Regions from separate parts of the Marinobacter sp. G11 genome, predicted to be linked through region 1. Evidence: predicted binding sites of a transcription regulator. Region 1 holds the regulator's gene; each other region holds the start of a gene.
What was found. The regulator LexA, encoded in region 1, represses DNA repair genes until DNA is damaged. The targets are predictions, from matches to a motif close to CTGTNTNNNNANACAG.
Positions count from the first base shown of each region.

Region 2: a site for LexA is predicted at 2,191-2,206, ahead of recN (DNA repair protein RecN). Genes of this name have one in related genera too.
Region 3: a site for LexA is predicted at 4,561-4,576, ahead of recA (recombinase RecA). Genes of this name have one in related genera too.

Region 1 covers NZ_JAJSPB010000013.1:60,798-68,724, forward strand. Annotated here, with positions in the region: gene LWH94_RS10275 (sigma-54 dependent transcriptional regulator) at 1-1,276, opposite strand, end outside; gene LWH94_RS10280 (DUF1329 domain-containing protein) at 1,299-2,657, opposite strand; gene LWH94_RS10285 (DUF6586 family protein) at 2,916-3,416, shown strand; gene LWH94_RS10290 (hypothetical protein) at 3,472-3,744, shown strand; gene LWH94_RS10295 (cell division inhibitor SulA) at 3,763-4,254, opposite strand; gene lexA (transcriptional repressor LexA) at 4,270-4,878, opposite strand; gene LWH94_RS10305 (amidoligase family protein) at 5,048-6,049, shown strand; gene LWH94_RS10310 (gamma-glutamyl-gamma-aminobutyrate hydrolase family protein) at 6,042-6,800, shown strand; gene LWH94_RS10315 (SIMPL domain-containing protein) at 6,809-7,504, shown strand; gene LWH94_RS10320 (translocation/assembly module TamB domain-containing protein) at 7,511-7,927, opposite strand, start outside.
Region 2 covers NZ_JAJSPB010000047.1:57-7,211, reverse strand. Annotated here, with positions in the region: gene fur (ferric iron uptake transcriptional regulator) at 1-381, shown strand, start outside; gene recN (DNA repair protein RecN) at 445-2,124, opposite strand; gene grpE (nucleotide exchange factor GrpE) at 2,388-2,966, shown strand; gene dnaK (molecular chaperone DnaK) at 3,087-5,006, shown strand; gene dnaJ (molecular chaperone DnaJ) at 5,085-6,212, shown strand; gene dapB (4-hydroxy-tetrahydrodipicolinate reductase) at 6,224-7,027, shown strand.
Region 3 covers NZ_JAJSPB010000014.1:60,603-68,529, reverse strand. Annotated here, with positions in the region: gene LWH94_RS10740 (hypothetical protein) at 1-710, shown strand, start outside; gene fdxA (ferredoxin FdxA) at 794-1,117, opposite strand; gene mutS (DNA mismatch repair protein MutS) at 1,281-3,905, opposite strand; gene LWH94_RS10725 (CinA family protein) at 4,009-4,509, shown strand; gene recA (recombinase RecA) at 4,634-5,677, shown strand; gene LWH94_RS10715 (flavodoxin family protein) at 5,700-6,161, shown strand; gene LWH94_RS10710 (EAL domain-containing protein) at 6,328-7,927, shown strand, end outside.

The DNA of each region.
Region 1 (7,927 bases):
CGTTAACCGGCAGCAGTACCGGCCCGTCCAGCCCCACCAGGCCGGGAACGGCAGAGGGCAAGCCCTGATCTTCCGGAGCCTGGTGTTCGTCGTGGTCATCCAGGTAGCGGAATTTCCGGGGCAGCTCCTGAACACCAATCACGCCGTAGGGGTACATGATGGCCAACCGCTCCACCAGGTTGGCCAGCTCCCGCACGTTGCCCGGCCAGTCATGCCGGCACAGGCTCATGATGGCAGCCGAGTTCAGCCGCAGGGAGCCGCGCTTTTCCTTTTCCATGCGGGAGATCAGTTCGTTGATCAGCAGGGGAATATCTTCGACCCGATCACGCAGGGCGGGCATATCGATGGGAAAAACATTCAGCCGGTAGTAGAGGTCTTCACGGAAGCGGCCGGCTTCGATCAGCTGCTCGAGATTCTTGTCTGCCGCCGCAATAATCCGCACGTTGGTAGGCCGGGAGCGGTTACTGCCGATGCGTTCGAAGTTGCCATCCTGCACCAGCCTAAGCACCTTCACCTGGGTGTTCAGGGGCAGCTCGCTGACATCATCCAGGAACAAGGTTCCGCCGTTGGCCAGTTCACAGCGTCCGGCCCGCTCGGTGATGGCACCGGGAAAGGCTCCCTGTTCATAGCCAAACAGCTCGCCTTCAAGCAGCTCCGCCGGTATGGCGCTGCAGTTTACCGGCACGAAGGGCTGGTCGCGACGGTCGGAATGGTAGTGCAGGTTGCGGGCAACCACCTCCTTGCCGGTTCCGGACTCTCCGGTGATCAGCACGCTGACGTCCCGGTCGGCGACCTGCTCCATCAGATCCCGCACCTGCTGTATGCGACGGCTGGTGCCCACCAGGCTGCGAAACAGCTGGACACCCCGCTGGTGCCCGCGGCCATTGCCCTGGTCAAACTGGGAACGGTACACCTGGGCCCGGTGCAGGGAATCGACAAACTTGGCGTAATTCAGGGGCCATTCAAGGCGGGCGATAATGCGGCTGGCGAGATCTCTGGGCAGGTCGGCAGCCTCAGGCCCGCCGGCCAGCAACACCGGCAAAGCCGGGGCGATGCGGGCAAGCTCCTGAAGGCTATTCTGCACGGCCTGGCCGTCACCTGCCAGCACGGCCACGGAGAAACCCTCCGGCTGACCCTCCCCATCCTGCAATTGCGCTGCCACTGACAGGTCGTCAGCAGCCACCGGGCCTTCACCCAGAAACTCCAGGATAGTAACAAGATCCCGGCGCAGGCCGGGATCTTCACTCACTACCAGTACTTTATTGTTGTTGGGCATTAACCGGTGTCTCTGTCAGGTATCAGCGTCGTGCTGCCCGCCGTGCCGCCGAGGCGGTAAATTCATTACCCCGGAAGCCCGGATCGAAATCGTAGGCCGGGTAACCGTTATCCAGGCCATCAATGTAATAACGCTGCGCTTTGAGGTCGTAGGTCATTTCCATGGTGGTCCAGAACACCGGCACACTGTAGTAGCTGATGTTGTGGGCTTCCGACACGCGCCACAGCTCACCCTCTTCGTTGTACTCTTCAGAGGCCATGATTTGCCAGCTATCTTCATCAATGTAGAACACCCTGCGATCGTAGATATGGCCAATACCAACGCGGCGCTTGGCTTCCACTACCCAGACCCGGTGCAACTCGTAGCGGGTCAGCTCCTGGTTGATGTGGTTCGGGCGAATCACATCCGAGGGGCGAATGTTGTCGTCATGCAGCTTGTACGCATTGTACGGCACCAGCAGTTCCCGCTTGCCTTTCAGCTCCCAGTCGTACTGGTTAGGGGCACCGTTGTACATGTCTTTCTGGTCAACGGAACGCAGCGACGAGGAGTTGGGCAGATCTGTCTCGTAGGCCAGGTTCGGTGACCGGCGCAAACGCCGTGAACCGGAATCATACCGCCATGCCAGCCTCGGTGAACGGACCTGGTCCAAAGTTTCGTGCACCAGTGTGATGGTGCCGGCCAGGGTGCTGGGCGCGATGGTCTCGGTTTTCAGGTAGAAGATCTTGTTGTCGATATCTGCCAGCTCGGCGCCAATCTGGCTGTAGGCAAAGTAGTAATCGTACTGGTTAACCACTTCGTTGTAGGCGCCATCCCGCTGGGGCGTGGCGGAGGCACTGCGGAACGAAACCTCTTCACCCCGATAACGGAGGATGTGATTCCAAATCGCCTCAAGCCCATTCTGGGGAATGGGGAACGGACTGGTCATGATGGTATTTCGCACGCCGTTGCCGTTATCCAGCAGCTCTGCGCTCAAGGCATTCTCGAAAGACTTTTCGTAGACATGCTCGGGGAAGGCTGCAGTCCGGCGCGTCTGGTAAACCGGCATAAAGAATTCCGGCCCGTACTGTTCCAGCATCCGGATATGGCCATCCGACAGCACATCACGGTACTGGTCCATGTTATCGCGAGTAACGGTATAAAGCGGCTTGTCTTCCGGGAACGGATCAATCTCCTTGGTTCCCTCTCGCCAGTTTGCCGGTGGTGTTGCCAGGCCGCCGTTCCAGGCCGGAATAGTGCCTTCGGCATTACCGGCGCGTTCGGCACCGACCGGTGTGAGCTCATTGTTCAACCGCTCTGCTTCGGCAGGTGAAACCTTTGCCACAGCGGATCCGGACAACCCCATTACTGCTGCGGTAACCGCCGCAACCAACTGGTTTCGCATCCCTCAACCTCCATTCTGAATGGTCGGGCGATCGACCTTCGCCCGAATTGCGGGTCTTTTTGCCAGTTTCAAACGCCCGTTTCAAGTGAAGGTTTGTAGTTTCTTGTGAACAGGCACCTGCATCAACAGCGACCATCAAAGGGGAGGAAATGGGTGGACAAAAATGATACTATTAGTCGCTTGGCCTGATCGATATACAAGGGTGTGGTCTTCAGGCGGGCAACTGATCATCCGGCACTGCATGTGGGCAGGTATTGCATGGCTTCAACGTGGTATTCACTGGTTTCACAAAAACTGTACCTGGCCCAGGTACTGATCCGGGAATTTGACCAGCCAGCCAGTACCGCCAGCACCGGACTGCCGGCAGCCGTGATCGGAGAAGCCCGGTCCCAGGCAGTGGCAGAAGTTCTGCTGAGAGCCCGCGACGTACTACTGACCATGATCGCAAGGCTGCACCAGAAAAAGACGGAAACGCCGCACAGCCTGGCCGAGTTAAAGGCGCTGTTCGAATACGATGTGGCGGAAGTCGAGACTCTCGACAGCCTCGCACAGCAGCGGGACAGCTGGTGGAACCACCTGGTTCAGCTGGACAAGGCCCTGGGCCAACCACCAGCGCAGAAAAAGACGGTCTCTGCCGACAACATTATTGCGGTAGCCGCAGAAGAAGGCCCGGACCGCTCCCTGCAGGCACTGGAACAGACCAGGGCAGCCATGGCCATTTTTGCAAGGGAACTTGAAGAGCGGCACGGCGAGTGGTAGCAGCCCTGACCACGGCTGCACCGAAACAACCCGAATGACGACAAAGGTTTAACGAATGTCACCATCGTTTTTTGAAATTGTACAACTCTCTGACGGCGACTACGCGTTGCGCCGGATAGATGATGATGCCGCCCCACTGGTGCGCATTTCTTTTTCCGAAGAAGCCCGGGAAATGATGGAGAACCGGGATATGAACGTGGCAAAGGCCATGATTGCTGCAGGCATTGAAGCCGCCGGCAATATCGACTACGACATGGGCCATGAAATGGAATGGGATGACGAAGACGGCGACGCAATCGACCCCCAGCCCAGCTATACCCTGCACTGACCGATACTGCGCCAGCCTTCAGCGCTGGCGCAAAATCACCCCGTGACTGTTTCCTTTCGCAGAAGCCTTTTGCAGTGAATCGAAGGCGGCGCGCCCCAGCTTGTTGGTCCAGAGCACTACCGCATGACAGGTACCTGCGCCCAGGGCGCGCTCTGCCAGCTGCTGGGCCGGGTATTCCGCGGTTGAACGCAGCACCAGGATCTCATTCGCCACAATGCCGTGCATCTTCTGCCACTTGGCCACCAGCGCCTGAGGCGGATCAATCCACGCCAGCCAGCGCTTTTCCTGGTTCAGCTGGGTGAGCATGGGCAATAACAGCTGAAAGTTCTCTACCTGCCCTTCCGGCAGGATAATCTCCGTCACATTGCCGCCCAGGCCCGAATGACCCGCTGCCGAACCACCTGCAGGCCGGCGCATGCTTGCCGGGCGCTGCCCCGCAGAGATCGCTTGCGCCGGTGCCACTGTGGCCGGATGAAACGCCATGTTCTGATTGAAGCTCAACTGTTCCATAACTCACCTGCCTGTTCAGTGAAGATCGGAGCGCCGGATTACACCCACACCAAGACCTTCGATAAACAATTCCTGCTCACTCAGATCCACTTCGATAGGAGCAAACTCTTCGTTCTCCGCAATCAGCCAGACCCTTGAGCCTTCACGGCGGTAGCGTTTAACGGTAACTTCCTCGCCCACCCTGGCCACGACTACCTGGCCATTGTGAACATCCTGGGTGCGATGCACCGCCAGCAGGTCGCCATCCAGGATGCCGATATCCTTCATACTCATGCCCCGCACCCGCAGCAGGTAATCTGCCGAGGGCGAGAAGAAGTCGGGTTTCAGGGTGCAATGATCTTCCACATGCTCCTGCGCCAGGATCGGGCTACCCGCTGCTACCTGACCAATGACCGGCAACCCCAGATCCGGCTCAGCCTCCGGCAGGCGAATACCGCGGCTGGCGCCCGGCACCATCTCGATCGCACCTTTGCGAGCCAGCGCCCTGAGATGCTCTTCCGCCGCATTGGCCGAGCGGAACCCCAGCTCGGCAGCGATTTCTGCGCGAGTGGGCGGATAACCGGTTTCATCCAGATATCGCCGGATAATATCCAGCACCTGGGACTGTCGGGCGGTCAGCTTCATGCTTTTTCTCCGGGGTTGTTCGTCCTGGTTTTTTATACAGTGATTTGACTATATACAGTGTTTTATCCAGTGTAAAGTCCCTGTGCAGTTTCTTTCCTTTGGGTAACGGGACACGGCGCAAGCCTATGTTAAGGTGACCTGAAACGAAGCAAGGGGATGCAAACACTCCATGAACGCAGCCAATCGTTGCAAGATGCCGGAAAGACTGAAAAACCACGAAGGTGAAGAACGCCGCGTAGGGGTCGAAATCGAGCTTTCGGGGCTCGGTTACGAACAACTGGTGCAGCATGCCGCCCGCTTGCTCGGCGGATCGCCGGAGCTGACCTCACGCTACGTGACCGCACTGGACACCGAACATGGCCGCTTTACCATCGAACTGGACTCCGATCCCATCAAGGAGCTGGACCTGGACGACGAGCGCCTGCCGCAATCCATCCGGGAGCTGGGCAGCCATGCCATGGATGTGATCGACTTTGCTGCCGAGAAGGTCGTTCCGCTTGAGATTGTCGGCCCGCCGCTGGCGTTCTCGAAACTGGAACTGATCGAAACCCTGATGGATGAGCTACGGGAACTGGGCGCAGAAGGTAGCCGTGAAGCCATCTACTTTGCCTTTGGCCTGCAGCTGAACCCGGAATTGCCGGACCTGGAACCCGCCACCCTGGTAGCCTACCTGCAAGCCTTTGCTGCCCTTTACGACTGGCTTAAAGCCCGGCACCAGCTGGATATCAGCCGTAAGTTCACCACCTATATCGAACCCTGGAGCAGCCGGTATACCGAGAAGCTGATGGCGGATGACTATCGCCCGGATTTGGAAACCCTGATGCGGGATTACCTGCACTACAACCCCACCCGCAACAAGGCCCTGGACCTGCTGCCGCTGTTCGCCCATCTCGACAAGGAACTGCTGGCAGGCTACGTGAAGGACCCCAGGATCAAGAGCCGCCCTACCCTGCATTACCGTCTGCCGGACTGCGACATCGACAACCCGCGCTGGCATTTCTCCACGGTGTGGAATGACTGGGTGGTTCTGGAGCAGCTGGCCGCACATCCGGAAGACCTGGCCGATTTACGCAGCCGGTTCCGGGAAGCCCAGAAGTTCAGCTTCCACAACCTCACCCATTCCTGGCGTGAGACCACGGACAACTGGCTGAAACAACACGGTTATGTCTGATTATCAGGGCAACGACATGCCGATGGCAGAAGAGCTGCCGGAGAAACCGGGGCTGACTATCGGCATCAGTGGCCCGGTGCGAAGAAGCCTGGCGCACCGGCTGATCAACCTGGCCCTGCGCCTGCACGGTGCCAACACCCATTACATTCGCCCCGGCAGTCATACCGATGTGTCCCTGCTGGACGGGCTGGTGCTGTCCGGCGGCACCCACGTACACCCGGAGCTTTACGGGCAACAGCCCCAGGTAACGGCCCGGTACGATCGCAAGCGGGATTCCACCGATCACCGGCTGCTGGTTCAGGCCGAAGCCATCAATATTCCGGTGCTGGGCATTTGCCGGGGCGCACAGTTTATCAATGTGTTCCACGGCGGCACCCTGTGCCAGAACGTAACTCCGCTGCGGGAACATACCCGCCACCGGCCTCTGTTGCTGCCCCTGCAAACCGTACAACTGGTGAAAGACAGCCGGCTGGGCCGGTTGATGCCTGCCACGGTGATTGGCGCCAACCGCATTCACAGCCAGGCCATCAAACGGCTGGGCCGGAACCTGCGGGTAACGGCCCTGGACAACGACCGGTTCGTACAGGCCATTGAAAACACCGGAGCCCAGTGGCTGATGGGCGTGCAATGGCATCCCGAGTACCTGCTTTATCACACCGGCCACCGGCATATTTTCAGCCACTTTGTGCATGCCGCCCGGGGCAGAAAACTGGAAAGACTGGAAAGCCGATATTCGGCCTTTGATCAATAAGGAGTTTGATGATGGTATCGCTGAAACACCCCCTGGCACTGACCGCCGCCCTGTTAGCGACCGCGGCCGTGCCCCTGGCCGCCAATGCCGGCGAAGTCAGCCTGACCGGTGAAGGCGTGGTGCGTTACAACCCGGACAGCGCCCGCCTGCAATTCTCGGTTTCTGCCGAGCACAGGCAACCGCAAAAGGCTTCCGCCCAGGTAGCTGACACCATGGACAAGTGGCGTAGCGCCATCAAAACCTGGCGAGACCAGTTGCAGGACTACTCCGACGCGGATGTAAACCTGTATACACGCACCCTGCCGGTTCAGGAGAAAGGCAAGGAGCCGGAACGGGTCTCCGTCGCCAGCCAGACCGTGAGCTTCTCGATCAATGACCTGGAACTGCTGAACCCGCTGCTGGAGCAGGCCAATAAACTGGGCCTCCAGTACAACCTTGGCAGCCACCAGTTTTTCCATTCCGACGAGCAGGGGCTTGAGCAGCAGGCGCTGGCCCGGGCCATCGAGGACGCCCGAAACCGCTGCCAGTTCGTGGCGGAGCAGCTGGACAAAACCTGCGGCGAGGTGGTGTCTATCAACATCAACGGTGGGCACCGGCCCGTGCCGATGATGATGGCAGAAGCCAAGTCCGCCCGGGATACCGTCTCGAGCGTGGGCCCCCGTGAGATTCAGTCCAGCGTGAGCGCCACCTTCGAACTGGACTGAACCGGGTCAGAAATTACGGGTATAGAAGATATCGAGGGAGGCCGCCAGCCCGCTGGCCGCTTCCAGATAGAAATACTTGCCCAGGTCATAGCGCAGCGCCACGGTCGTGATTGGCTCGAAAATACCCACCCCGTAGCGCAGGCTGAGCTCGTCGGTAATGTAACCACTGGCCACTACGGCAGACTGGTCGCCAGAGCCTTCCGCTTCCAGGGTCAGGTTACGGATACCCAACTCGTCTCCGATACTCTGGGTTATACCGCTGGCCTGGTTCAGCCCCAGCGAAATCGCCGCCCGGCTCATCTGGCCTTCATCCCCCTGGCTCTGGGGTGCCCGGCCGAGAATGATGTAAGACAGCGCATCACTCTGGGGCATGGACGGCTCCGAGAACACTTCCGTGGTCGGCGCGTTCACCGGCCCGCTCAG
Region 2 (7,155 bases), on a different contig from region 1:
AAGGTTACTCTGCCCAGGGTGAAAATCTTCAATATTCTGGAGAACGCCAAGGAGCATCACCTGAGTGCTGAAGACGTCTACAAGAAGTTGCTCGACCAGGGTGACGATGTGGGCCTTGCGACCGTTTACCGGGTGCTGACCCAGTTTGAGGCAGCTGGCCTGGTATTGCGCCACAACTTTGAAGGCGGCCATGCGGTGTTCGAAATGGCCGGCGACGATCACCACGACCACATGGTCTGCACCCAGACCGGTGAAGTGATCGAGTTTGTGGACGAGGTCATCGAAGAGCGTCAGCAGAAGATTGCGGCAGAACACGGCTACGAGATTGTCGATCACAGCCTGATCCTGTACGTAAAACCTCTGAACTCCGGCAAGAAGTAATCAAACGATAAAAAAGGGGCCAGCAAGTGCCGGCCCCGAAGCTCTCCGAATCGAGAGGGGATTTCAGTGATGGGTCGCCTGGCCCTTTACGAACATCTCCCGGGCATGGGCAATGGTGTGCTCGGTCATGTCCACGCCACCCAGCATTCTTGCTACCTCGCTGATCCTGCCCTGATCATCCAGTGCCTCAATGCGCGAGTAAGTCGCTTCTTTTTCAGTAAACTTGCTGACAAACAGGTGCTGATGGCACTGGGCGGCCACCTGCGGCAAGTGAGTCACACACAGTACCTGCCCGTTATCCCCCAGTGACCGCAGCAGTCGGCCCACCACTTCGGCAGTGCCGCCGCCAATACCTACGTCCACTTCATCGAATACCAGCGTGGGTGTGGTGGAGGTTTGTGCCACAACCACCTGGATGGCCAGGCTGATCCGTGACAATTCACCGCCGGAGGCCACCTTGGCCAGTGGGCGTGCCGGCTGGCCGGGGTTGGCGCTGACCAGGAATTCGATATCTTCCATGCCATGGGGTGCCGGCTCGTTGTCAGCATTGCCGCTCAGGTGGGTGACAAACTGCATGTTGGGCATGCTTAGCTGGGCCAGTTCCCGGGCAACCCGCTGGTCCAGCTCCATGGCGGCCTGTTCCCGTTTGGCAGACAGCTGTGCTGCCAGCTCATCGAATTGTTGGCGCAGGTTTTCCAGCTCAGCTTCAAGTTGTTCCAGGCTGCCTTCGCCGCCGTCCAGTTCGGCCAGTTCTGCGGCCAGGCGCTGGTGCAGTTCCGGCAACTCTTCCGGGGTAATCCGGTGCTTTCGGGCCATCTGGTAAATGGCGCTCAGGCGTTCTTCCACCTCGGCCAACCGCGCCGGGTCGGCTTCATAGTCGTCGACAAACCGGCGCAGGTTGTCGCCGGCTTCGGAAATCTGGATCTGTGCTTCGTTCAGCATCTGCAGGGTATCGGCCAGTGCCGGCACTTCCAGCGGCAGTTGCTCCAGTTGCTGCAGGGCCTGGCGTACCAGGGCGGCTGCGCTGGTGTCATCTTCGGTGCAGAGCAGGGCGGCCTGGTGGCTGCTGTGCAGTACTGCATCGGCCTGGCTCAGCTGGGCCTGCTCCTGCTCAAGGGCCTCCTGCTCGCCGTCTTCCAGTGCCAGCCGGTCCAGCTCCTCTACCTGGTAGCGAAGCAGTTGCAGCCTGGCCTCGGCTTCGTCGGCGTTGTGCCGGCGCTGTTCCAGTTTCTGGCGGGTAGCGTTCCAGGCTTTCCAGGCGGTGCGGGCCTGGTCGGCCAGTTGTTCGGCGCCGGCAAACTCGTCCAGCAGTTTGCGGTGGGTGTCTTTGCGCAGCAGTGACTGGTGCTGGTGCTGGCTGTGGATGTCCATCAGCAGGCCGCCCAGTTCTTTGAGCTGGGACAGCGGGCAGGGCTGGCCGTTAATAAACGCCTTGCTGCGGCCATCTTTGCGGATAGTGCGGCGCAGGATGCAGTCTTCCTTGTCATCCAGTTCGTGGGCTTCAAGCCATTGCCGGGCTTCCGGAATTCTCGAGATATCGAAACTGGCGTTGATATCGGCACGCTCGGCCCCGTGGCGCACAGCTCCGGCGTCTGCGCGGCCGCCCATGGCCAGCCCCAGGGCATCCAGAACGATAGACTTGCCGGCACCGGTTTCGCCGGTGAGTGCTGTCATGCCCTTGCTGAACTGCAATTCAACCCGTTCAGCAATGGCGTAGTTCGAGACCGTCAGTTGGATAAGCATGCTGATTACCTCCGTTCAGAGTCTGTTGTCTCTGAAAATTTCGAATACTGTGATTCCATACAGTTGCTGTGAATATATACAGGGTTTTTCCTGTTTGCAAATAACCTGTGCCCCGAATTTGTAAAGAATGCATCCCGGAAGGTTGAAACCCGCCCGGCGGGCCCCATATCCGTTCGCAAAGTCGTATTTTCCTGCCCTGAAACGGGCGGGGCTTAAACCAGCCGCAGGCCTTCGGGCCCTGGGAAAATCCATCAGGAGTTGTCATGAGTGCTGACGAAAAGCGCAACGAACAGGTAGAAGAAGAGCTGAACGAAGCCGCACAGGCGGAACAGGCTGATGCCGAGCCGGAAGCTGGCGAGGCGGGGCAAGAGGGTTCCGAGCTGGATGCCCTGAAGGCCAAGCTACAGGAGTACCAGGACCAGGCGTTGCGCTCCCAGGCAGAAATGCAGAACGTGCGCCGCCGGGCCGAGATCGACGTGGAAAAGGCGCACAAGTTTGCGCTGGAAAAATTCGTCAAGGAATTGCTGCCGGTGGCCGACAGCCTGGAGAAGGCCGTGGAAAGCACGGAAGGGCAGGAAGACGCCAGCGAACTGGTGGCTTCTATCCGCGAAGGCGCGGAAATGACCCTCAGCCTGTTCATGAGCAGCCTGAAGAAATTCAACGTGGAGCAGCTGAACCCGGTGGGTGAACCGTTCGACCCGCAGCAGCACGAAGCCATGTCTATGGTGCCGGCCCCGGATGCCGAGCCCAATAGCGTGGTGGCGGTGGTGCAGAAGGGTTATCTGCTGAACGGCCGCGTTGTTCGTCCGGCCATGGTTGTAGTGGCAAAAGCAGAAAATTGATCAAAAAAGGCGCCGTCGGGGCTTGAAAAGCCGCTGAAAGCGCCAATATAGCGATTAAACAGCGACAGCCGGGGTGGTCTCACTCCGGAGCAGAATTCAGAAAGATCTTGGAGTGATTCGATGAGCAAAATTATTGGTATCGACCTGGGAACCACCAACTCCTGCGTGGCCATCATGGATGGTGACAAGGTAAAGGTAATCGAGAATGCCGAGGGTGATCGTACCACCCCGTCCATCATTGCCTACACCGACGATAACGAAACACTGGTTGGCCAGTCTGCCAAGCGCCAGGCGGTCACCAACCCGGCAAATACCCTGTACGCCATCAAGCGTCTGATCGGTCGTCGTTTTGAAGACGACGTGGTTCAGAAAGACATCAAGATGGTGCCGTACAAGATCGCCAAGGCTGACAATGGCGATGCCTGGGTAGAAGTGAAAGGCCAGAAGATGGCTCCGCCGCAGGTTTCTGCCGAAGTCCTCAAGAAAATGAAGAAGACTGCAGAAGACTACCTGGGCGAGACCGTAACCGAAGCGGTTATCACCGTGCCGGCTTACTTCAACGACAGCCAGCGCCAGGCCACCAAAGATGCAGGCAAGATTGCCGGCCTGGAAGTTAAGCGGATCATCAACGAGCCGACTGCTGCTGCGCTGGCCTACGGCATGGACAAGCAGAGCGGCGACCGTACCGTAGCGGTCTACGATCTGGGCGGCGGTACCTTTGACCTGTCCATCATCGAGATTGCCGACGTAGACGGTGAGCACCAGTTTGAAGTACTGGCTACCAACGGTGACACCTTCCTGGGTGGTGAAGACTTCGACATGAAGGTCATCGAATACTTGGCGGACCAGTTCAAGAAAGACAGCGGCATCGACCTGCGCGGTGACTCCCTGGCCATGCAGCGCCTGAAGGAAGCCGGCGAAAAGGCCAAGATCGAGCTGTCCAGCAGCCAGCAGACCGACGTAAACCTGCCGTACATCACTGCAGATGCGTCTGGTCCCAAGCACATGAACGTGAAACTGACCCGCGCCAAGCTGGAATCGCTGGTAGAAGAGCTGGTTCAGCGCAGCCTCGAGCCCTGTAAAGTGGCTCTGCAGGACGCTGGCATGAAGGCCTCTGAAATCGACGAAGTTATCCTGGTGGGTGGTCAGACCCGTATGCCGCTGGTGCAGGAGAAGGTTAAGGAATTCTTCGGCAAAGAGCCGCGTAAAGACGTAAACCCGGATGAAGCCGTAGCCATGGGTGCTGCCATTCAGGGTGCGGTACTGTCTGGCGACGTGAAAGACGTACTGCTGCTGGACGTAACCCCGCTGACCCTGGGTATCGAAACCATGGGTGGTGTGGCCACTCCGCTGATCGAGAAGAACACCACGATTCCGACCAAGAAATCGCAGACCTTCTCCACAGCGGACGACAACCAGACTGCGGTAACCATCCACGTTGTTCAGGGTGAGCGCAAGCAGGCGGCACAGAACAAGTCACTGGGTCGTTTCGACCTGGCCGACATTCCGCCGGCACCCCGCGGTGTGCCGCAGATCGAAGTGACTTTCGACATTGACGCCAACGGTATCCTGAACGTGTCTGCCAAAGACAAGGCGACCGGTAAAGAGCAGTCCATCGTAATCAAGGCCTCTTCCGGCCTGAACGATGACGAAATCGAGAAGATGGTGCGCGATGCCGAGGCCAACGCCGAGGAAGATCGCAAGTTCGAAGAGCTGGTACAGGCTCGTAACCAGGGCGATGCCATGGTTCACGCCGTACGCAAGACCCTGACCGAAGCCGGCGACAAAGTCACCGAGGCCGAAAAAGAGTCCATCGAAGGCGCCATCAAGGACCTCGAAGAAGCTCTGAAGGGTACCGATAAGGAAGATATCGAAGCCAAGACCCAGAAGCTGACTGAAGTCTCTTCCGAGCTGGCCCAGAAAATGTACGCGGATCAGGCTGACCAGGCGCAGCAGGCTGACGGGCAGGAAGGTGCCCAGGCTGCAGACGACGCGGTTGATGCCGAGTTCGAAGAAGTCAAAGACGACGACAAGAAGTAAATCCGAAGTACATCAGGCAGTTGGAAAACGCGGGGGTAGCCCCGCGTTTTCCGCGTTATAGCAACAGGGTTTTGAAGTATGGCCAAGCGCGATTATTACGAAGTACTCGGGGTTGCCCGGGGAGCGGATGAGAAGGAAATAAAGCGGGCATATCGGAAGCTCGCGATGAAATACCATCCAGACCGTAACCCGGATGACCAGGATGCCGACAGTAAATTCAAAGAGGCCACCGAAGCCTACGAGGTGCTCGCTGACTCCGGCAAGCGCGCTGCGTATGACCAGTTCGGTCATGCCGGTGTAGACGGCCAGGCCGGTGCCGGTGGCTTCGGCGGTGGCGGCAGCTTCTCCGACATCTTCGGAGACGTGTTTGGTGATATCTTCGGTGGTGGTGGCGGTCGTGGCCGCAATACCCGTGGCTCAGACCTGCGCTACACCCTGGAGCTGGACCTTGAAGAAGCCGTTAAGGGCAAGTCCGTCGAAATCAAGATTCCGGGTCATAAGGAATGTGATGTCTGTGAAGGCAGCGGCGCCGAAAAAGGCTCCCGGCCGGAAACCTGTGGTACCTGTCAGGGCATGGGTCAGGTACGCATGCAGCAGGGTTTCTTCACCGTGCAGCAGGCTTGTCCGACCTGCCGTGGCTCTGGCCAGATCATCAAGGATCCCTGCAAGGCCTGTCATGGTCAGGGTCGTGTTCGCCAGGACAAAACCCTGTCGGTCAAAGTGCCGCCCGGCGTGGATACCGGCGACCGCATCCGCCTGTCTGGCGAAGGTGAAATGGGCGTAGATGGTGGCCCCCCAGGCGACCTGTACGTCCAGGTGGCTGTGCGTGAACACTCCATCTTCACCCGCGACGGCCGCAACCTGTACTGCGAAGTGCCCATCAGCATCGTGGATGCTGCCCTGGGTGGTGAGCTGGAAGTGCCTACACTGGATGGCCGTGTGAAGCTGAAAATCCCGGCTGAAACCCAGACCGGCAAGCTTTTCCGCCTGCGCAACAAAGGCGTGAGCCCGGTGCGTGGTGGCCCTGCCGGCGACCTGCTGTGCCGGGTGATGGTAGAAACCCCGGTGAAACTGACCAAGCGCCAGAAAGAACTGCTGGAAGAATTCCAGCAAACGCTGGACGGCAGCAACGGCACCCATCATGCTCCGAAGAAAACCTCCTGGTTTGAGGGTGTGAAAAACTTCTTCGACGAAATGAAATTCTGAGGGCAGAACAGATGCGGGTAGCAATCATCGGCGCCGCCGGGCGCATGGGCAAGGTACTGATCGAAGCGGTAGACGGCACCGAGGGCCTTGAACTCGGCGCCGCCATCGTCGAGCCGGGCAGCAGCCTGATCGGCGCCGACGCCGGCGAAATGACCAGCGTTGGCAAAACCGGCGTAAAAATGGCTGGTAGCCTGGACGACGTCAAAGACGACTTCGACGTACTGGTGGACTTCACCTTCCCGGATCTAACCCTGGAAAACGCAAAGTTCTGCAGCGCTAACGGCAAGATGCTGGTCATCGGCACCACCGGTATGACCGACGCCGAAAAAGAACAGCTCGCCCTGGCCGCCGAATCCACCCCCGTGGTGTTCGCGCCCAACATGAGCGTTGGCGTTAACGTCGTCCTCAACCTCCTGCGCACCGCCGCGGCGACCCTGGGCGACGACTACGACGTGGAAATCATCGAAGCCCACCACCGCCACAAAAAAGACGCCCCCTCCGGCACCGCCCTGCGTATGGGCGAAGTCGTGGCTGACGCCTTGGGCCGCGATCTGAAAGAGTGCGCAGTGTACGGCCGCGAAGGTTTCACCGGCGAACGCACCCGCAAGGAAATCGGTTTCGAAACCATCCGTGCCGGGGACGTGGTAGGCGACCACACCGTGCTGTTCGCCACCGAAGGCGAGCGCATCGAGATTACCCATAAGGCCAGTAGCCGGATGACCTTTGCCAAAGGTGCTATGCGGGCTGCTTTGTGGCTTGAGGGTAAGGCGGCTGGTTTGTATGACATGCAGGATGTTTTGGGCCTTAAAGGCTGATTTTTGCCACTAAATCCACGAAAGAACACGAAAAGAAAAGGTTTTGTGCCACGGAAACCATATATGGTCTCCTCCCCGCTTGCAAGGCCTCAGACGTTGTTGATGAGGGACAGGTTGCTGCCATATAT
Region 3 (7,927 bases), on a different contig from region 1:
GCTTTATTGAAGAGGCCCTGGAGCTGCGCCAGCAGCGGGAGCGGATCATCAGCGAGATCATGGCGCACCCGGTGTACCAGGAGCTGGTGTCGAACGTGGTGTACCACGGGCTGGTGAATTACCTTTATGAAGATAACCTGATTACCCGCTCGGTGCCGGGAGTGGGTTCGGTGATGAAGTTCGGCAAGAAAATGGCCAACAAGGCCGTGCCGGGGCTGGATGAAACCTTCGAACGTCGCATCAAGGCCTGGCTGGCAGAGAGCTTGCCGGGGCTGATTGTACGCAGCGAGCAGTTCCTGCACCGGGCACTGACCGACGATGAATTGCGCGACAGCGTGATGGCGGCCTGGGTATCGCTGGAGAACCAGACCATTGCCGAGCTCCAGGACGGGCTGGGTGAGGTGGAGCTACAGGAGTTTGTGGTACTGGGTTATGACTTCTGGCTGAACTTCCGTAAAACCGCCTACTTTGAAGGCTGCGCCCGGGCCGTGGTCGAGCACCTGTTTGCCAAGTATGGCGACCGGCCGGTGATGGACCTGCTGAATGATATCGGGGTGACCCGGGAAGTGATTGTTACGGAAATTGCCGAGCTCGGCCTGCCGATTATCGATGTGCTGCACAAGGAAGGTTATATGGAGGCATTGGTGCGCAGAAGGCTGGGAAGCTTCTACAAGTCTGCTGCCGCGAAGAAGTTGCTGGCAGAGGGGTAAGCCGGGCTGCACAGGCCTGAAATAAAAAAGCCGGAAGAGGATCGCTCTTCCGGCTTTTTCGCAGCTGCTGACAGCGTTTGGCCTCAGCGCTCCAGGTACTGGAGCTTGTCGGGCTGGCCGTCCCACTCGTCGGCGTCTGGCAGCGGGTCTTTCTTCTCGGTGATATTCGGCCACTTGCCGGCCAGGTCCGCGTTGATCTCAACGAAGGCTTCCTGGCCTGCAGGCAGTTCGTCTTCAGAGAAGATGGCTTCCGCCGGGCACTCGGGCTCGCACAGGGCGCAATCGATGCACTCGTCCGGGTCGATCACCAGAAAGTTGGGGCCTTCATAGAAGCAGTCTACCGGACACACTTCCACGCAGTCGGTGTATTTGCACTTGATGCAGTTATCAGTAACGATAAACGCCATAGTCAGATCCCTGGTTCGTAGAACATTCAGTCTCATCAGGAGCCCTGAAAATCCGGCCCCATCTATAATTTTGTGCGCGATATTGTAGGGAGCGGCCCCCGAAGCCGCAAGCGTTGGGCTGCTATAACCTTATTACACAGATCAAGTTTGGCCCAGTTTTCTGTTATTTCTTCAATAATGCCCGCAGTTCATACAGCTGGTTCAGGGCCTCCCGGGGCGACAGGCCATCAACATCCAGCTGCTGTAAGGCCTCTTCCACCGCGCTTGGCTCCGCCATGGCGAACATATCACCCTGATAAACCGTTTCCGCGCTGGTCGGTTGTGTGACGGCTTTCGGTGCCGGTTCATGCACATGCTCCGGGGCCGGCGCTGACGGGCTGGCACTGCCTTCCAGGTGTGCCAGCTGGGCCTTGGCGTTACGGATAACATCCTGCGGCACGCCGGCAAGCTTGGCCACCTGCAAGCCATAGCTCTGGCTGGCGGGGCCGTCATGCACATTGTGCAGGAACACGATGGAATCATCATGCTCCGTGGCAGTCAGGTGCACGTTTACCGCATGTTCCAGGTCATCCGCCAGTTGTGTCAGCTCGAAGTAGTGGGTGGCGAACAGGGTGTAGCAGCAAATGTCCTTCGCCAGGTGCTCTGCCGTGGCCCAGGCCAGGGACAGGCCGTCGAAGGTGCTGGTGCCCCGGCCCACTTCGTCCATAAGCACCAGGCTGTGTTCGGTGGCGTTGTGCAGGATGTTGGCGGTTTCGGTCATCTCCACCATGAACGTAGAGCGGCCACCGGCGATGTCGTCGGAAGAGCCCATGCGGGTGAAAATCCGGTCTACTGGCCCCAGCACCGCCCGGTTGGCGGGCACGAAGCTGCCAGTGTAGGCCAGCAGGGCAATCAGGGCGGCCTGGCGCATGTAGGTGGACTTACCGCCCATGTTGGGGCCGGTAATCACCAGCATCCGGCGCTTGGTGTCCATCAGCAGGTTGTTGGGCACAAAAGGCTCGTCCAGCAGTTGCTCCACCACCGGATGGCGACCTTCTTCCACATCAAAACCGGGCTGGTCAGTAAACTCCGGTGCGGTAAAGCGCAGGCTGGTGGCGCGCTCGGCAAAGTTGCTGAGCACATCCAGCTCGGCCAGGGCCTGGGCGGCATCCTGCAGCGGCGCCAGTTGTTCGGCGACGGTTTCCAGAACGTCGTCATACAGGCCTTTTTCCCGGGCCAGGGCGCGGCTCTTGGCACTCAGGGCCTTGTCTTCGAACTCTTTCAGTTCGGGCGTAATAAAGCGTTCGGCGTTTTTCAGGGTCTGGCGGCGAATGTAATCTACCGGCGCCTGGGCAGACTGGCCCCGGCTGATTTCAATGTAATAGCCGTGTACCCGGTTGTAGCCCACTTTCAGGGTAGAGATGCCGGTACGCTCCCGCTCCCGGGTTTCCACATCCAGCAGGTACTGGCCTGCGTTCTCGCTGATGTTGCGCAGCTCGCCCAGCTCTTCATCGAAGCCCTCGGCTATCACGCCCCCCTCGCGGATCACCACCGGCGGGTTTTCGATGATGGCCCGCTCCAGCAAGTCAGCAAGCTCCGGGTATTCGCCAATGGTTCCGGCCAGCTGTGCTACATGGCTGGAATTAACCGGCTTCAGGGCTTCCTGAAGCTCTGGCAGGGTCTGGAAAGCATCCCGCAGGCGGGCGAGGTCCCGGGGCCGGGCCGAGCGCAGGGCTACCCGCGCCAGGATCCGTTCGATGTCGCCCACACGCTTGAGCAGGTCGTGCACCGGTTCATAGTGAAAACCGTCCAGCAGGGCCGAGACTGACTGCTGGCGTTGCTGGACCACTTCCACATTCCGCAGCGGGCGGTTCAGCCAGCGGCGCAATTCCCGGGCACCCATGGCGGTGGCCGTGCGGTCCATCACCCAGGCTAGGGTGTATTGCTGGCCGCCCATCAGGTTGGTGTCGATTTCCAGGTTACGGCGGCTGGCGGCATCCAGAATCACTGCGTCTTCCCGGCGCTCCCGGGTCAGTTTGCGAATGTGGGGCAGGGCGGTGCGCTGGGTTTCCCGGGCGTACTGCAGCAGGCAGCCGGCGGCACAAATGGCTAGGTGCAGGTCTTCGCAGCCAAAACCGGTGAGGTCACGCACCTGTAGCTGCTGGGTAATCACCCGCCGGGCCGAATCCAGCTCGAACAGCCAGGGGCCTTGCCGGCGGACACCGGTGAAGCCTTCCAGCAGGTCACCGAAGGGGAAGTCTTCGCTGATCAGGATCTCGGCCGGGCGTAGCCGCTGCAGTTCCCCCTGCAGGGCTTCCAGGCTGTCAAGTTCAGACACCGCAAAGCGACCACTGGAAATATCCAGCGAGGCAAAGCCGAACTGCTCTTTATGGCTGAAAATAGCCGCCAGCAGGTTGTCGCGGCGGTCTTCCAGGAAGGCTTCATCGCTGAGGGTGCCGGGGGTAACAATGCGCACCACCTTCCGCTCCACCGGCCCCTTGCTGGTGGCCGGATCGCCAATTTGTTCAGCAATAGCGATGGATTGACCTGCGCGCACCATGCGGGCAATGTAGCCTTCAGCAGCGTGGAAAGGCACGCCGGCCATGGGAATAGGGTTGCCACCGGACTGTCCCCGGGCGGTCAGGGTAATGTCCAGCAACTCGGCCGCTTTTTTGGCATCGTCATAAAACAGCTCGTAGAAGTCACCCATGCGGTAGAACACCAGCTCGTTCGGGTGCTCCCGCTTGATCTTCAGGTACTGCTGCATCATGGGGGTATGCTTGGAAAGATCGGTCTGGGTTGCAGGCATGGAAGCGTCCGGTTGATCGTGCGTTTGGGTCAAAGCGGGGATTGTAAGAAAATAACGCCCGGGATGAAACGAAGGGTTTGGCAACAGAAGCTTGGAGACGGCTATGCAAGCAACCGATCAGCAAATGGAAACCGCCGGCAATGCGCTGGGAGACTTGTTGATGCAGCAAGGCAGAACCATGGCCACCGCTGAAAGCTGCACCGGTGGCTGGGTGGCCAAGGTGCTGACAGACAGGGCGGGTTCCTCTGCCTATGTGATGGCCGGGCTGGTGACCTACAGCAACGAGGCCAAACAGGCCATTCTGGGCGTGGAAGAAAAGGCGCTGGCCGAACATGGCGCTGTCAGCGAACCGGTGGTGCGCCAGATGGTGGCCGGTGCCGTTCGCGCCACCGGTGTGGATGTGGCCGTGGCCATCAGCGGCGTTGCCGGCCCCGGCGGCGGCAGCGTGGAAAAGCCTGTGGGCACGGTATGGTTTGCCTGGGGTACCGGCCCGGACAACACGCAAACCCGTGTTCAGCACTTTGACGGCGACCGGGAACAGGTACGCCGGCGATCGGTTTTGTATGTGTTGCAAGGGGTTACGGAGTTTCTGAAAACACTGTGATGTTTTTCACCCCGGCAGGGGTTGGTCTGTGCCAAGGCTTATGTTTTAATACTGTTCAAATATACAGGAAAACACTGGATACACCTCCGGTGTCGTCATATCGAATAGTGAGGGGCAGGTAACAATGGAAGACAACCGCAAGAAAGCACTCAGCGCAGCACTGGGCCAGATTGAACGCCAGTTCGGCAAGGGCGCCGTGATGAAAATGGGCGACCAGCCCCGTGAAGCCATTCCTGCGGTATCCACCGGCTCCCTGGGGCTGGACGTGGCCCTGGGTATTGGTGGCTTGCCGTATGGCCGGATTGTAGAGATCTACGGCCCGGAAAGCTCCGGTAAAACCACCCTGACCCTGCAAGTGATCGCCGAAGCGCAGAAAGCCGGCAAAACCTGTGCCTTCATCGACGCCGAGCACGCACTGGACCCTATCTACGCTGAAAAACTGGGCGTAAACGTCGACGACCTGCTGGTCTCCCAGCCGGACACCGGCGAGCAGGCCCTGGAAATCGCTGACATGCTGGTACGCTCCAATGCCATCGACGTCATCATCGTCGACTCGGTAGCGGCCCTGACTCCGAAAGCGGAAATCGAAGGCGAAATGGGCGACAGCCACGTAGGCCTGCAGGCCCGTTTGATGTCCCAGGCGCTGCGTAAGCTGACCGGTAACGTGAAGCATGCCAACTGCCTGATGGTGTTCATCAACCAGATTCGTATGAAGATTGGTGTGATGTTCGGCAGCCCAGAGACCACCACCGGCGGTAACGCCCTGAAATTCTACTCTTCCGTACGCCTGGACATCCGCCGCATCGGTGCGGTGAAGGACGGCGACGAAGTGGTAGGTAACGAAACCCGCGTAAAAGTCGTCAAGAACAAGGTGTCGCCGCCGTTCAAACAGGCCGAGTTCCAGATCATGTACGGCAAGGGCATCTACCACATGGCCGAAGTTCTGGACATGGGTGTGAAAGAAGGCTTCGTCGACAAATCCGGTGCCTGGTACGCCTACAACGGCGACAAGATCGGCCAGGGCAAGGCCAATGCCTGCAAGTTCCTGGAAGAGAATATGGACATCGCCAACGAAATCGAAGCCAAGGTTCGTGACAAGCTGATGCCCAAGCCGGTGAAGAAAGAAGCGGCAGAAGCGCCGGTGGAAGCGAACGGTGAATTGCTCTAAGTAAGACCCCGGGAGGCGTTACATGAAGCGACTGTTGATAGTAGCCCATGCACCGTCTCCCAATACCCTGCGGTTACGGGAGTCCGTGGAAAAGGGCGCCCGTAACCCGGATATTGAAGCGGTGGAAGTGGTGGTGAAAGCGCCGCTCGAAGCCGGCCCCGAAGATGTCCTCGCCTGCGACGCCATCATCCTCGGCACCACCGAAAACCTCGGTTATATGTCCGGTGCCCTCAAAGACTTCTTTGACCGTAGCTATTACCCCTGCCTGGAAAGAACCCAGGGCCTGCCTTTTACTTTCTATATCCGCGCCGGCCACGACGGCACCGGCACACGCCGCGCCATAGACAGCATCACCACTGGCTTGCGCTGGAAGCTCATCCAGGAGCCCCTCCTGTGCCGGGGTGACTACCAGCCCGAATTTGCCGACCAGTGTGAAGAGCTGGGGCTGTTTGTGGCGGCCAGCCTGGATGCCGGAATTATCTGAAAACCCCGGCGCAACGGCGTTTAATTGCTGCCGGCCACCGCCGATAGGCGAGGAGGGCTATTCGGTAACAAGGAAACAACGGAATTGGCTAAAATCAACTGCTAGTATTCAGGTGCTAGTAACTTGTTAATTTCTCCTTACTTCCGGGCGACAACAAAGTTTTTTCATGCCACAGCCAACTCGCGACCTCAGGCTCCAGGCCTGCTTACTGATTCTCTTTCTGTGCGGCCTTCAGGCCGGCGTCCTGGCATTAATTATCACAGCCTTCCCGATGGTGCCGATGCCTCAGAGCCTGATGCTTACGGCAGAGGGGGCGCTGGCGATTATTGCCGGTGCAGGGGCAATGACTGCTATTTTCTTTCGAAAGCGCCTCTGGCAACTCGCGTTCGGGATAATGCTGGTGGGCCTGGGTGCATACAGTCTGGGCCACAACCTACTGGATAGCGGGGACGGCTCAGCGGTGTCGCTGCTCAGTGGACAGTCCCGGCTGATGAACCTGCCTGCAGTCGCCGTGCTGGTGCTGGCCAGCGTATCTCTCATCGGGCTGCGCGGGGCAGCAGGGCGGTTGTATGCCTTGCTGGCCGGTTGTTTTGGCTTGGCCATTGGCTCCTATGCGGTGCTGGAGAATGTCCGCCCGGGCCTGTTGGGTGCTCCGGGCGGTCTGGTTGAAGGTTTTTCGCTGATTGCCGGGTTGTTCTGCCTGGGGTTTGGCATCGCGTTGATTATCCTGGCCCAGCTCAATCCCAATAAGCCGTTCATGCTGCGACGAGACGGCGTAGTTGCTGGGGTGGCTGGCGTATTTGGCACGTTTGTGTTGTCGGTCATTGCCAGTTGGGGCACCCATGAAGAGCGACACCACATCGCCCGCTCTACCATTCAGTACTATGCCAGCGAGCTAAAACTGGAGTTGCAGTCCTCCGTCGCGTTGATTGATCGGCTGGCCAACCGGTGGGCGTCGTTGGGCTTTGAAGTGCCTGAAGCTCTCGAGCAAACCGAAACGCGCTGGTATTTCAAAGATACGCCGGCCCTGAAGTCCCTGGTGTTGTTCCGGGATGGTCGGTCTCCGGTGTGGCGGCGGAGTCGTAACCCTGAGGATCTGCTGTGGGTGATGGATCAGACCGTCAACCCGGAAGTGTTGGGTTGGGTTCGCAAAGCGCGCGACGAACGGTTGGCCAGCGCCTGGATATTCCCGGACCCGGCTAAGCCGTTTTCGGCGATCGCCCTGGTGCGGCCAGACCTGAATTCGGGTGCGTATTTCCTCGCGGTATTTGATGTGGCGGAGTTGCTGGCGCTTGAATCATCCAGGGACTATTACGATTTCGAGATCCGGCTTGAGGGAGCGGACAGCCCGGCTGTGGAGCGAGCTATTGCACTTCATCACCTGGAACATGAGGTTTACGAGCATGTGCCAGTAAACATTCCCAACGGCCCGGACCTTGTGCTCAGTGCCACGGCTGGCCCGGCATCGGTACTTTCTCTGCGGGGAATGCTGCCGCCGGCACTGTTTGGTTTCGGGCTGTTGATGAGTTACATGCTGATTATGGGGCGCAGCCTGTTGGGCTTGCAGAAACGGCAGGCCAGGGAAATCAACGTGGCAGAGCAACGCTTCCGGTCGTTGTTCTCCCAGTCGCCGGATGCAGTGTTTGCCTTCGACCGCGAAGGGGTTTACCAGGCGGTTAACCCGGTAGCCCAGAAGATCGTGGGTTTTACCAACCGGGATCTGGGGGTTACCCGTTACCAGGATGTTCTGACTCAAGGCGCTATGG